DNA from 3 places in the Streptosporangium heterodermiicola genome. Region 1 is predicted to be linked to each of the others. Evidence: riboswitches for the same ligand, from Rfam matches in the RefSeq annotation. Region 1 holds a riboswitch; each other region holds the start of a gene.
The links. Region 1 has a riboswitch for cyclic di-AMP ahead of ACSC1Q_RS33020 (C40 family peptidase). Riboswitches for the same ligand answer to the same signal wherever they lie in the genome.
Positions count from the first base shown of each region.

Region 2: another riboswitch for cyclic di-AMP. It lies ahead of ACSC1Q_RS19365 (C40 family peptidase); the one in region 1 lies ahead of ACSC1Q_RS33020 (C40 family peptidase).
Region 3: another riboswitch for cyclic di-AMP. It lies ahead of ACSC1Q_RS14445 (coiled-coil domain-containing protein); the one in region 1 lies ahead of ACSC1Q_RS33020 (C40 family peptidase).

Region 1 covers NZ_JBPJSR010000019.1:113,757-117,022, reverse strand. The annotation lists gene ACSC1Q_RS33025 (helix-turn-helix domain-containing protein) at 282-482, shown strand; gene ACSC1Q_RS33020 (C40 family peptidase) at 669-1,718, opposite strand; cyclic di-AMP (ydaO/yuaA leader) riboswitch at 1,727-1,872, opposite strand; gene ACSC1Q_RS33015 (amino-acid N-acetyltransferase) at 2,329-2,862, shown strand; gene ACSC1Q_RS33010 (RDD family protein) at 3,091-3,266, shown strand, end outside.
Region 2 covers NZ_JBPJSR010000008.1:197,754-201,019, forward strand. The annotation lists gene serA (phosphoglycerate dehydrogenase) at 1-696, shown strand, start outside; gene ACSC1Q_RS19365 (C40 family peptidase) at 1,194-1,802, opposite strand; cyclic di-AMP (ydaO/yuaA leader) riboswitch at 1,790-2,023, opposite strand; gene ACSC1Q_RS19370 (3-isopropylmalate dehydrogenase) at 2,164-3,210, shown strand.
Region 3 covers NZ_JBPJSR010000005.1:461,048-464,313, reverse strand. The annotation lists gene ACSC1Q_RS14455 (DeoR/GlpR family DNA-binding transcription regulator) at 1-268, shown strand, start outside; gene galT (galactose-1-phosphate uridylyltransferase) at 265-1,344, shown strand; cyclic di-AMP (ydaO/yuaA leader) riboswitch at 1,417-1,553, shown strand; gene ACSC1Q_RS14445 (coiled-coil domain-containing protein) at 1,557-2,534, shown strand; gene ACSC1Q_RS14440 (BTAD domain-containing putative transcriptional regulator) at 2,639-3,266, opposite strand, start outside.

The DNA of each region.
Region 1 (3,266 bases):
CGCCGCAGCCAGGGGGTGCTTGCCGGCTCGTGCCTGCGCTCGATCATGACATAGCCGCAAAGGCACTGACATATCATGAGTACTTCACGTAGCGCCTGCTATGTCAATACTGGACGCACGCTATGAAGAGTGGAACTTGACGACCTTTGAACAAGGCGTTTACCGTTCCTGGCGGACGGTATTCATTTCCGGCGTCTCGCGCCCGGTTTCCAGAGTGGGGGGAGTGACTCTTGATGGCATATCCAGAAGTGGATTCACGCCATGGCGACAGCCCCCTGGGCATGAGCGATATCGGTCTCAGCGACGACGACCTCGTGCTGCTGGCTGAGCTCGCCAAGGGTGTCACCGTCGATCGGGTGGGGCGTCGCCTCGACATCAGCGGCCGGACGGTCAGACGCAGGCTCAGAGGCATCTGCGACCGCATCGGCGTCGCCACGGCGATCGAGGCCGTGGCCTGGGCAGCTCGTCGCCGCCTGATCTGACACACCGCACGCGTGTCCGGCAGGTCGGGCCGGACACGCGTGCGGGCTGACACGCGTGCGACCCGGCCCGGCCGTACGTGGGTCCGATCGCGGTTCCTCCCGCGAGCACGCGCTCCGGGCCCCGCGGCCCCGGCCCGGCCGTACGCGAATCCGACGCGGATCCGATCGTCGGCGCCGGTTGCCGGTTCAGGCGGCGATGCGGACGCCTCCGGCGAAGGGCCGGTTGTCGATCGTGGCGATGTGGACGACGTCACCCGTCTGGGGCGCGTGGACCATCAGGCCCGCGCCGATGTAGATCCCGACGTGGTGCAGGTCGCTGTAGAAGAAGACGAGGTCACCGGGGCGCAGTTCGTTCCTGGTGACGTGGGTGCCCGCGGTCCACTGGTCGCCGGTGTAGTGCGGCAGGCTGATGCCGACCTTCTGGTAGGCCCACATGACCAGGCCGGAGCAGTCGAAGCCGTTGGGACCCTCGGCGCCCCAGACGTACGGCTTCAGCTGCTGGGTGAGCGCCCAGCGGGTGGCCTCCGCGGCCTTGCCGCTGCCCACGATGGGCACGTTCGTCCTCACCCGGGCGCCCCTGTTGCCGACGGCCCTGGCGCGCACCTCGCTGAACAGGTCGCTCTCGACCCGGTCGACCAGCCGCTCGATCTTGGTCCGGTTGCCGTCGATCTCCGCCAGGATCTTCTTGACCTCCGCGGTCCTGGCCTTGGCTCCGGCCTGGGCCCGCTCGGCGGCCTCGATCGCCCGGCTCACCTGGGCGACCTCCTCGCTCTGCTGCTGCTGGAGCGCGTAGTTGGTGGTCGCCTGGTCGAGGAAGGTGTCGGGATCGGTGGCCTGCGTGAAGACGAGCCCCGAGTTCAGGCCGCCCGACATGTAGGTGCTCTGCGCGAGGAGGGTCGCCTTGGTGCGGCGGGCCGCCAGCTCGGACTCGCTCGACGCGAGGGTCTTCTTGGCGCTCTCTGCGGCCCTCTGGGCCTGCCTGAGCTTGACCCGCTCGCCGTTGTAGCGCTCCGCGAGGGTGCCGATCTCCTGGTGCAGCTTCTCCGCCTGTTTGGCCAGCTGCTGGAGGCTGGGCTCGGGGTCCGCGGTGGCCGCCACCAGCGGGGTGCCGAGGGTCAGGGTGGCGAATACCAGGCCGACGACCGCCATGCGACGGCGCAGCCCTCGTGGCGCGCGCTCTCGGCAGCGGGTGTCGTGACCCGCGTGCTCTCCTCCGTGGTCGCGCGTGCGCTTCACCAACAGGCTCCTTCTCCTCGGCCGCCTACCGGGTTAGCTGACGGGTTCGGGCCGGAGGCAGCCCTACCGGGTGCGCCGGTGGCACTCGGATTCACCCCGGAGGACGTGGTGGGTCCCCGGTTCCCTGCGTGGGGGGATTCGGCGGGTCAGGCTTTTTACGTCTCTGACATCGAGCACGGAGATTAGTGCACCTGTGGTTCCTGCTCAACCAGAACTGCGAATTCAGTAGAGGTTTCGCAACTGAGGTGTCACGAAAAGATCACACCTCAATATGATCAACATGGCCATTACGCTGCCTTTGCCTCCCGTGTGACGGGTGTGATGGAGGTCTTCCCAGGTCCGGGACCGTGCCAAAGGTGAGTTGCGGCACACGGGAGGCGCCGTGCACCGAGCGTGGTAAAGCGACTGCCAAGGGTCACGTGCGGCCTGCGAGCTGGGAGTTAAGGAGGAGCCGTAATTGAAGACCCGTGAGGACGTACGCTGAACGGTCATGGAGCAGCTTGCTGAGCATTCTCCCGTGCCGGTCATTCACGCCCCCGGCGACGGGGAGCGGCGCGCCGAATCCGCGGGGGCGGAGCGAGGTTCGCCCGGGCCGGGGACGGGTTCCGAGATCACGGTCCGCCGCGCCCGCACCCAGGACGTCCGGGCCGTCAGGCGGCTCGTCGACACCTACGGCGGCGTCGGCCGGCGCCTGCTGGAGAAGGCCACCGTCACCCTGTACGAGCACGTCCAGGAGTTCTGGGTCGCCACCGACGCGGAGGGGGAGGTGATCGGCTGCGGGGCCCTTCACGTCCTCTGGGAGGATCTGGCCGAGATCCGCACCGTCGCCGTCGATCCGACCCGCAGAGGAATGGGGATCGGCCACCGGATCGTCTCCGCGCTCATTCGCACGGCCGCCGAGCTGGGCCTGCGCCGGGTCTTCTGCCTGACCTTCGAGGTCGACTTCTTCGCCCGGCACGGATTCCGGGAGATCCAGGGCACGCCCGTCGCCCCGGAGGTCTACGCCGAACTTCTCGCCTCCTACGACGAGGGTGTGGCGGAGTTCCTCGACCTGGAACACGTCAAGCCCAACACCTTGGGAAACACCCGGATGCTGCTGCATCTGACACGGGAGCCAGACTCTGATGACTTTAGAGCTGACTGATCGGAAAGGTGACTGTTGATACCTATGTCGATACCTTGTGCAGCAGCATGCATGTGCGTCTGACATTTGCCACATGCGCAGTCTAAGTGAGGTGACGCGGTGAGCACCGGACAGCCGCCGTATCCACAGGATGATCCCGACCGCGATCGCACACCGTCGGGGCAGCCGGATTACGGACAGCACAACGCGGGTCGAGGCCCTGGCGGACTCGACCCCGACGTGACAGTCGTGGGGTACAGGTCGGAGGCCTCACAGCCGAACACCGGCCCCGGACAGAGCCAGCCCGGATACGGCCAGCAGGGCTACGGGCAGCAGGGCTACGGCCAGCAGCCCGACTACGGCCAGCAGGGTGGGTACGGCCAGCAGCAGGGTTACGGCCAGCAGCAGGGCGGGACCGGCGCGTA
Region 2 (3,266 bases), on a different contig from region 1:
GTGAAGCTCGCGCTCGCCGGGGAGTTCGTGCCGGACGCGGTCAACGTCCAGGGCGGCGCCGTCGCCGAGGACGTCAAGCCGGGCCTGCCGCTGGCCGAGAAGCTCGGCCGGGTGTTCACCGCCCTCGCGGGCGAGGTCGCCACCAAGCTCGACGTCGAGGTGCGCGGCGAGATCGCCTCCCACGACGTCCGCGTGCTGGAGCTGGCCGCGCTCAAGGGCGTCTTCACCGACGTGGTCGAGGACTCGGTCACCTACGTCAACGCCCCGCTGCTGGCCAAGGACCGCGGCGTGTCGGTCGAGCTGATCACCAGCTCCGAGAGCCCCGACTGGCGCAACGTCGTGACGGTCCGCGGCGTCCTCGCCGACGGCCGCGCGATCTCGGTCTCCGGCACCCTGGCCGGGCCGAGGCAGATCACGAAGATCGTCGAGGTCAACGGCTACCAGATGGAGATCGAGCCGACCGACCACCTGTCGTTCTTCACCTACACCGACCGCCCCGGCATCGTCGGCGTGGTCGGCCGCATCCTCGGCGACCACTCGATCAACATCGCCTCGATGCAGGTGGCCCGTGACGTCAAGGGCGGCAAGGCGCTCATCGCGCTCACCGTCGACACCGCCATCCCGGCCGAGGTGATCGACCAGATCGGCTCGGAGATCGGCGCCGACAGCGGCCGCTCGGTCGACCTGGCCGACTAGCCGGAAAAGCCCAGGTGGCCGCCACCCCGGAGACCGGGGCGGCGGCCACCTCTCGTCTCAGCATGTGAGAAGTGTGTACGCCGGACGAGACGGTGTTTCCACCGCCGGGTAACCTGGAGTGAAATGCGCCAGGTTCTCGTAATTCCTACCTGCCGCGGCGAGGCCTGACAGGGGCAGGCCGGCGACTCGCCGCGGTGTCGTGGCGCGTGCCGGCTCCAAGCCCCCGCCGCCGGTCCGTGATCCGGACCCGCGACATCAGGCCTGGTCGGAGTCCCGACCGGAGTCTCGACCACCTTCCTTGCTGGCATGCGACCGAGACGAGATTCGCCATGTACGACATGTATCCCTGGAACCGTCCCGACGAGACCGAGGACGAGGCCGCCGACGCGCTCCAGACCGCTCTGGACCGCAGGGACAACGGTGGTGTCCCCACCCGCTGAACCCGTTCTCGCCGCCGGGGTCTCCACTGTCTCCCGGCGGTGATCCGCCGGCGTGTCTCATCCGCCGGTCACGGTCTCGGTCGCGAGCTCGACCCGCTTGGCCAGCTGAACACCCTGCGGGTCGGGGCGCACCGCGCCGGCGAAGGACTCGCGGCGCCAGGAGTCGAGTTTCTCCTCCTTGACCACGTCGCCGGTCTGCGGGGCGTGCACCATGTAGCCGGGTTTCGTGATCATGCCGACGTGGCCGAGGCCGCTGAAGAAGACCAGGTCACCGGGCTTGAGATTCTTCCAGGCGATCTTCTTGGAGAAGGCGGCGTACTGGTCGTTGGTGACGCGGGGGAGCTTGATCCCGGCGGCGCCGTAGGCGCGGAGCACCAGGCCGGAGCAGTCGAAGCCGCCGTGGCCGGTGCCGCCCCAGACGTAGGGCGTTCCCTGCTTGGACAGGGCCCACTTCACGGCTTTCTGCCAGGCGGGCCTGACGGCCACGGCCTTCAGGGCCTCTCTCAGCGCGGGGGTGTTGAGCGCGGCGGGCCCGGGGGCGGGGGGCGGGGAGGCGGCCAGGGCGGCGGGTGAGGTCGCGCACACCGCGGCGCCGACGACGATCATGGAGGCGGAGATGGACAGGACGCGGGGGAGAACTGTGCCGGACAGGATGATTCCTTCCATAAGGCCGGCCGGGTGAGCTGTCGGGCTCGGGCGTGGAGGCCGCCCTACGGCGCGAGAACGCGCTGATTCGCCCCAAGGAATCCACCTGACGACGGCCGGGAACGGCGCTCCGGGGGAGGAGCGGGGTTCCCGAGGCCAGGTAGATCCCGTAAAGAGTGGTTCCCCGGCTCCGTGCGGGCCCGGTAAGGGGATGGCCCGTACGGATTAGGCATTGATGTGAATGGGAGGACCATAACCAAACCTCACGAAACGGTCAATAGGAAGCAAAAATGGACAAAACGATCAGGGGGTCCGACGGGCGAGCGTGTCCGGAGGATGAGACCGTTGTTCGATCACCGAGACGGACCGGTAAGGTGCCTGCATGGATTCGCGTAACATTCGCCTGGCGGTCATCCCCGGGGACGGAATCGGAGTCGAGGTCGTCACCGAGGGGCTGAAGGTCCTCGAAGCGGTCGGCACGAAGGTGGAGACCACCACCTACGACCTCGGCGCCAAGCGCTACCACGAGACCGGCGAGACCCTGCCCGACACGGTCCTCGACGAGCTGCGCGGATACGACGCGATCCTGCTCGGCGCGGTCGGCGACCCCAGCGTGCCCCCGGGCATCCTGGAGCGCGACCTGCTGCTCAAGCTCCGCTTCCGGCTCGACCACTACGTGAACCTCCGCCCGGTCAAGCTCTTCCCCGGCGTCGAGACGCCGCTGGGCAGGGCCCGCCCCGAGGACATCGACATGATCGTCGTCCGCGAGGGCACCGAGGGTCCGTACGCCGGCGCGGGTGGCGTCATGCGCCGGGGCACGCCGCACGAGATCGCCACCCAGGAGTCTCTGAACACCGCGTACGGCGTCGAGCGCGTCGTGCGCTACGCCTTCGACAAGGCGCAGGGCCGCCCCCGCGGGAAGCTGACCCTGGTCCACAAGACCAACGTGCTCACCTACGCCGGTGACCTCTGGGCCCGCACCTTCGACCGCGTCGGCCTGGAGTATCCCGACGTCCAGACCGACTACTGCCACGTCGACGCGGCCTCGATGTTCTTCGTCAGCCAGCCCGAGCGCTTCGACGTGATCGTCACCGACAACCTCTTCGGCGACATCCTCACCGACATCGGCGCGGCGATCGCCGGTGGCATCGGCCTCGCGGCGAGCGGCAACGTCAACCCCGACCGCACCGCGCCGAGCATGTTCGAGCCGGTTCACGGCAGCGCCCCCGACATCGCGGGCCAGGGCAAGGCCGACCCGACCGCCACGATCCTGTCGATCGCCATGCTCCTCGATCACCTGGGCCTGGCCGCCGAGGCCGCCAGGGTCGAGCGGGCCGTCGCCGACGACCTGGTCGAGCGGCTGACCGGCCGGGCCGGCCGGACCACCCGCGAGATCGGCGACGACATCACCGCCCGAGTAGCCGGCTGAGGAAGCCGCCCTCCTCGACCCCGACGCGCCTGGCGGCTCACCCGAGCCGCCAGGCG
Region 3 (3,266 bases), on a different contig from region 1:
CAGCACTCGCGCCGGGTTCACCACCCCCAACCTGATGGAGGCCGAGACCGACCGCGAGCTGGTCGCCTCCGCGCACCGCCTCGTGGTGACCGCGGACCACACCAAGTGGGGCACGGTCGGCATCAGCACGATCGCCCAGCTGGCCGAGGCCCACATCGTGGTCAGCGACTCCGGCCTGACCGAGGAGGCCCGCGAGGAGCTCGCCGCCTCGGTGGGCGAGCTGATCATCGCGGAACCCCAGCGAGAGAGCGAGATCGCCGGCCGATGAAGCGCACGATCACCCACCTGGCCGACGGCCGGGAGCTCATCTACTTCGACCGGCGCGACGACGCCGACCGCGGGGCCGTCGACCGGCGTGACCTGCCACCCCGCCCCGCCGCCTCCGAGCTGCGCTACGACCCGCTCACCGAGGAGTGGATCGCGGTGGCCGGGCACCGCCAGGGCCGCACCTTCCTGCCCCCGACGAGTGAGTGCCCGCTCTGTCCCTCCACTCCCGGCAACCTGACCGAGGTGCCCTCCTCCGACTACGACGTGGTGGTCTTCGAGAACCGGTTCCCGTCGTTCTCCGCCCAGCCGGGCGAGCACCGGGAGATCGGCGGGCTGAGCGAGGTCCGTCCGGGGATCGGCAGGTGCGAGGTGGTCTGCTTCACCTCCGAGCACGACTCGTCGTTCTCGCGGCTCTCCCCCGAGCGGGTCGAGCTGGTCATGGAGGCCTGGGTCGACCGTACGGCGGAGCTGTCGGCGACGCCCGGCGTGGAGCAGGTGTTCTGCTTCGAGAACCGGGGGGCGGAGATCGGCATCACGCTGGCCCACCCGCACGGCCAGATCTACGCGTACCCCTACGTGACCCCGCGCACCAGGCTCACCCTCGGGGCGGCCGGGCGCCACCGGGAGCGGACCGGCGGCGACCTGTTCGCCGACGTCCTGGCCGCGGAGCGGGAGGCCGGGGTCCGGGTGGTGGGCTCGAACGAGCACTGGACGGCGTTCGTCCCGGCCGCGGCGCGCTGGCCGGTGGAGGTGCATCTCTACCCGCACCGCCGGGTCCCCGACCTGGTCGCGCTGGAGACCGAGGAGCGCGCGGCGTTCGGCCCCCTCTACACCGACGTGCTCCGCCGCCTCGACGGGCTGTTCGGGGTGCCCATGCCGTACATCGCGGCCTGGCACCAGGCACCGGTCTCCACCGGCCGCGACCTGTCGTACGCGCACATGGAGCTGTTCAGCATCCGCCGCGCGCCGGACAAGCTGAAATACCTGGCGGGGTCGGAGTCGGCCATGGGCGCCTTCGTGAACGACGTGTCCCCCGAGGGAACAGCACATCTTCTGCGCTCTGTTATCACGAACTGATTACCGCTCGGTCTCGTCTTGAGGTCGCGTGACCTGCTGTTTACCACTACTATCCTTCCCACATCGGCCGTAAACGCTGATTTGCCTAATCCCGGGCACCTTGCCCGGGAACCGGGGAACCACCGCACCTGGGGTGAGACCACTTCGGTGGAAGGGCTTCCTCCAGCCCGAACCCGTCAGCTAACCCGGTAGGCGGAAGGAGAGGAGAGTTCGTGGCGGCCCCGTCCCCCACGTTCCGTCGGCATGCCGCTCTGGCCCTCTGTCTGAGCTCGATCGTGGCGTTCACCATCGGTGCCCCCACCGCGGGAAGCGCGGAACCCAAGCCGACCGAGGCCAAACTCCGTGCCGAACTGGCCAAACTCGGCAAGAAACTCGACGGGCTGATCGAGACCTACGCGGCCAAGCGCGAGTCCCTCAGGAAGGCGCAGAAGGCCGAGGCCGTCGCCAAGCAGAACCTGGGCAAGGCCGAGGAGACCTACGTCGAGGCCAAGAGGCAGGTCGACTCCATCGTCCAGCTTCGCTACCAGACCAGCAGCAGCGGCGGGCTGCCCGCGCTGATGTTCTCCGGCGACATGGGCGCCGCCGCGGTGATGGAGCAGCTCACCGCCCAGCAGAGCGCCTACCTGGAGGGTTTCGCCGGCAGCCTCGAACGCAGGAAGAAGGCGTCGGAGACGGCGTCCAGGCTCACCGACGAGATCCGCGACGAGGCCAAGGAGGTGGAGAGCCAGCGCGAGAAGGCCGAGGACGTGATCCGCGACGTCAAGGACAGGCTCGACAGGCTCGCCCCCACCGGTTCCGGCCGCCGCTCCGACGGCAGCTGGGCCCCGCAGCTGCCCACCGGCGCCGACAACATCACCGACCGCACCCGGATCATGCGCGACGCCGTCATGCGGCGCTTCAGCCTGCCGTACTCCGTCGGCTGCTACCGGTCCGCCAACGACGGCGGCGAGCACCCCCTGGGCCGCGCCTGCGACTTCATGATGAGCACCGGCGGCACGATGCCCTCGGCCGCCAACAACGCGCTGGGCGACGAGATCGCCGCCTGGGCCATCAAGAACAAGGCCAGGCTCGGCGTGAAGTACGTGATCTGGCGCCAGCGCATCAACCACGGCTCCGGCTGGAACTTCATGTCCAACCGCGGCGGCGTCACGGCCAACCACTTCGACCACCCGCACATCTCGATGTACTGAGCCACCGTGGGCGAGAAGCAGCCTGGACCGGGACGCCGCACTTTTCCCGCACGATTGCTGTACGCGTCACCGGGCGGTGAAGTCGCGAGTCAGGATCGCGGGCACTAAGGAACGACGTTCACGTCGAAGAAGATGCCCGACAGGTGCGGCATGAAGGGCACTCCCTGCTCGTCGAGCATCTTCCAGTAGACCTTGCACCTTCCCGGCGTCGACCGGGCCTCGACGGACACGCTGATCACCGCCGGCTGCCCCGGGTCGGTGTCGGGGAGCGCTGTGGAGGTCGGCGAGCCACACCCGTCGGCTCCCGGCTGGAGCGGCTCGCGGGCCAGCCTGCGGGCGCGCCAGGGGACCGAACCGGTGTTGGTGATCTTCCAGGTCTTCACGAACCGCTCCCCCACCTTGACCTCGCTGCCGTCGGGGTAGGTGACGTCGGCGTCCAGCCGCGAGCTGTCGCCGGGAATGGGCCGTTCGGGACTGGGCGCCTGCTGCGGGCCGCCGCTCGTGACGGATTCGCCTTCACCGGGCCGCCCCCGGTCCTGGAACAGCCAGTACCCTCCTGCCCCGCCGAGCCCGAGCAGGCAGGCGAGGCCCGCCACGGCGAGGGGGGAGACCTTGCGGCGGGACGGCGCGACCCGCCCGGGACCGGCGGCGTGGCGGGACGGCGCGACCCGCCCGGGACCGGCGGCGTGGCGGGACGGCGCGACCCGCCCGGGACCGGCGGCGTGGCGGGAC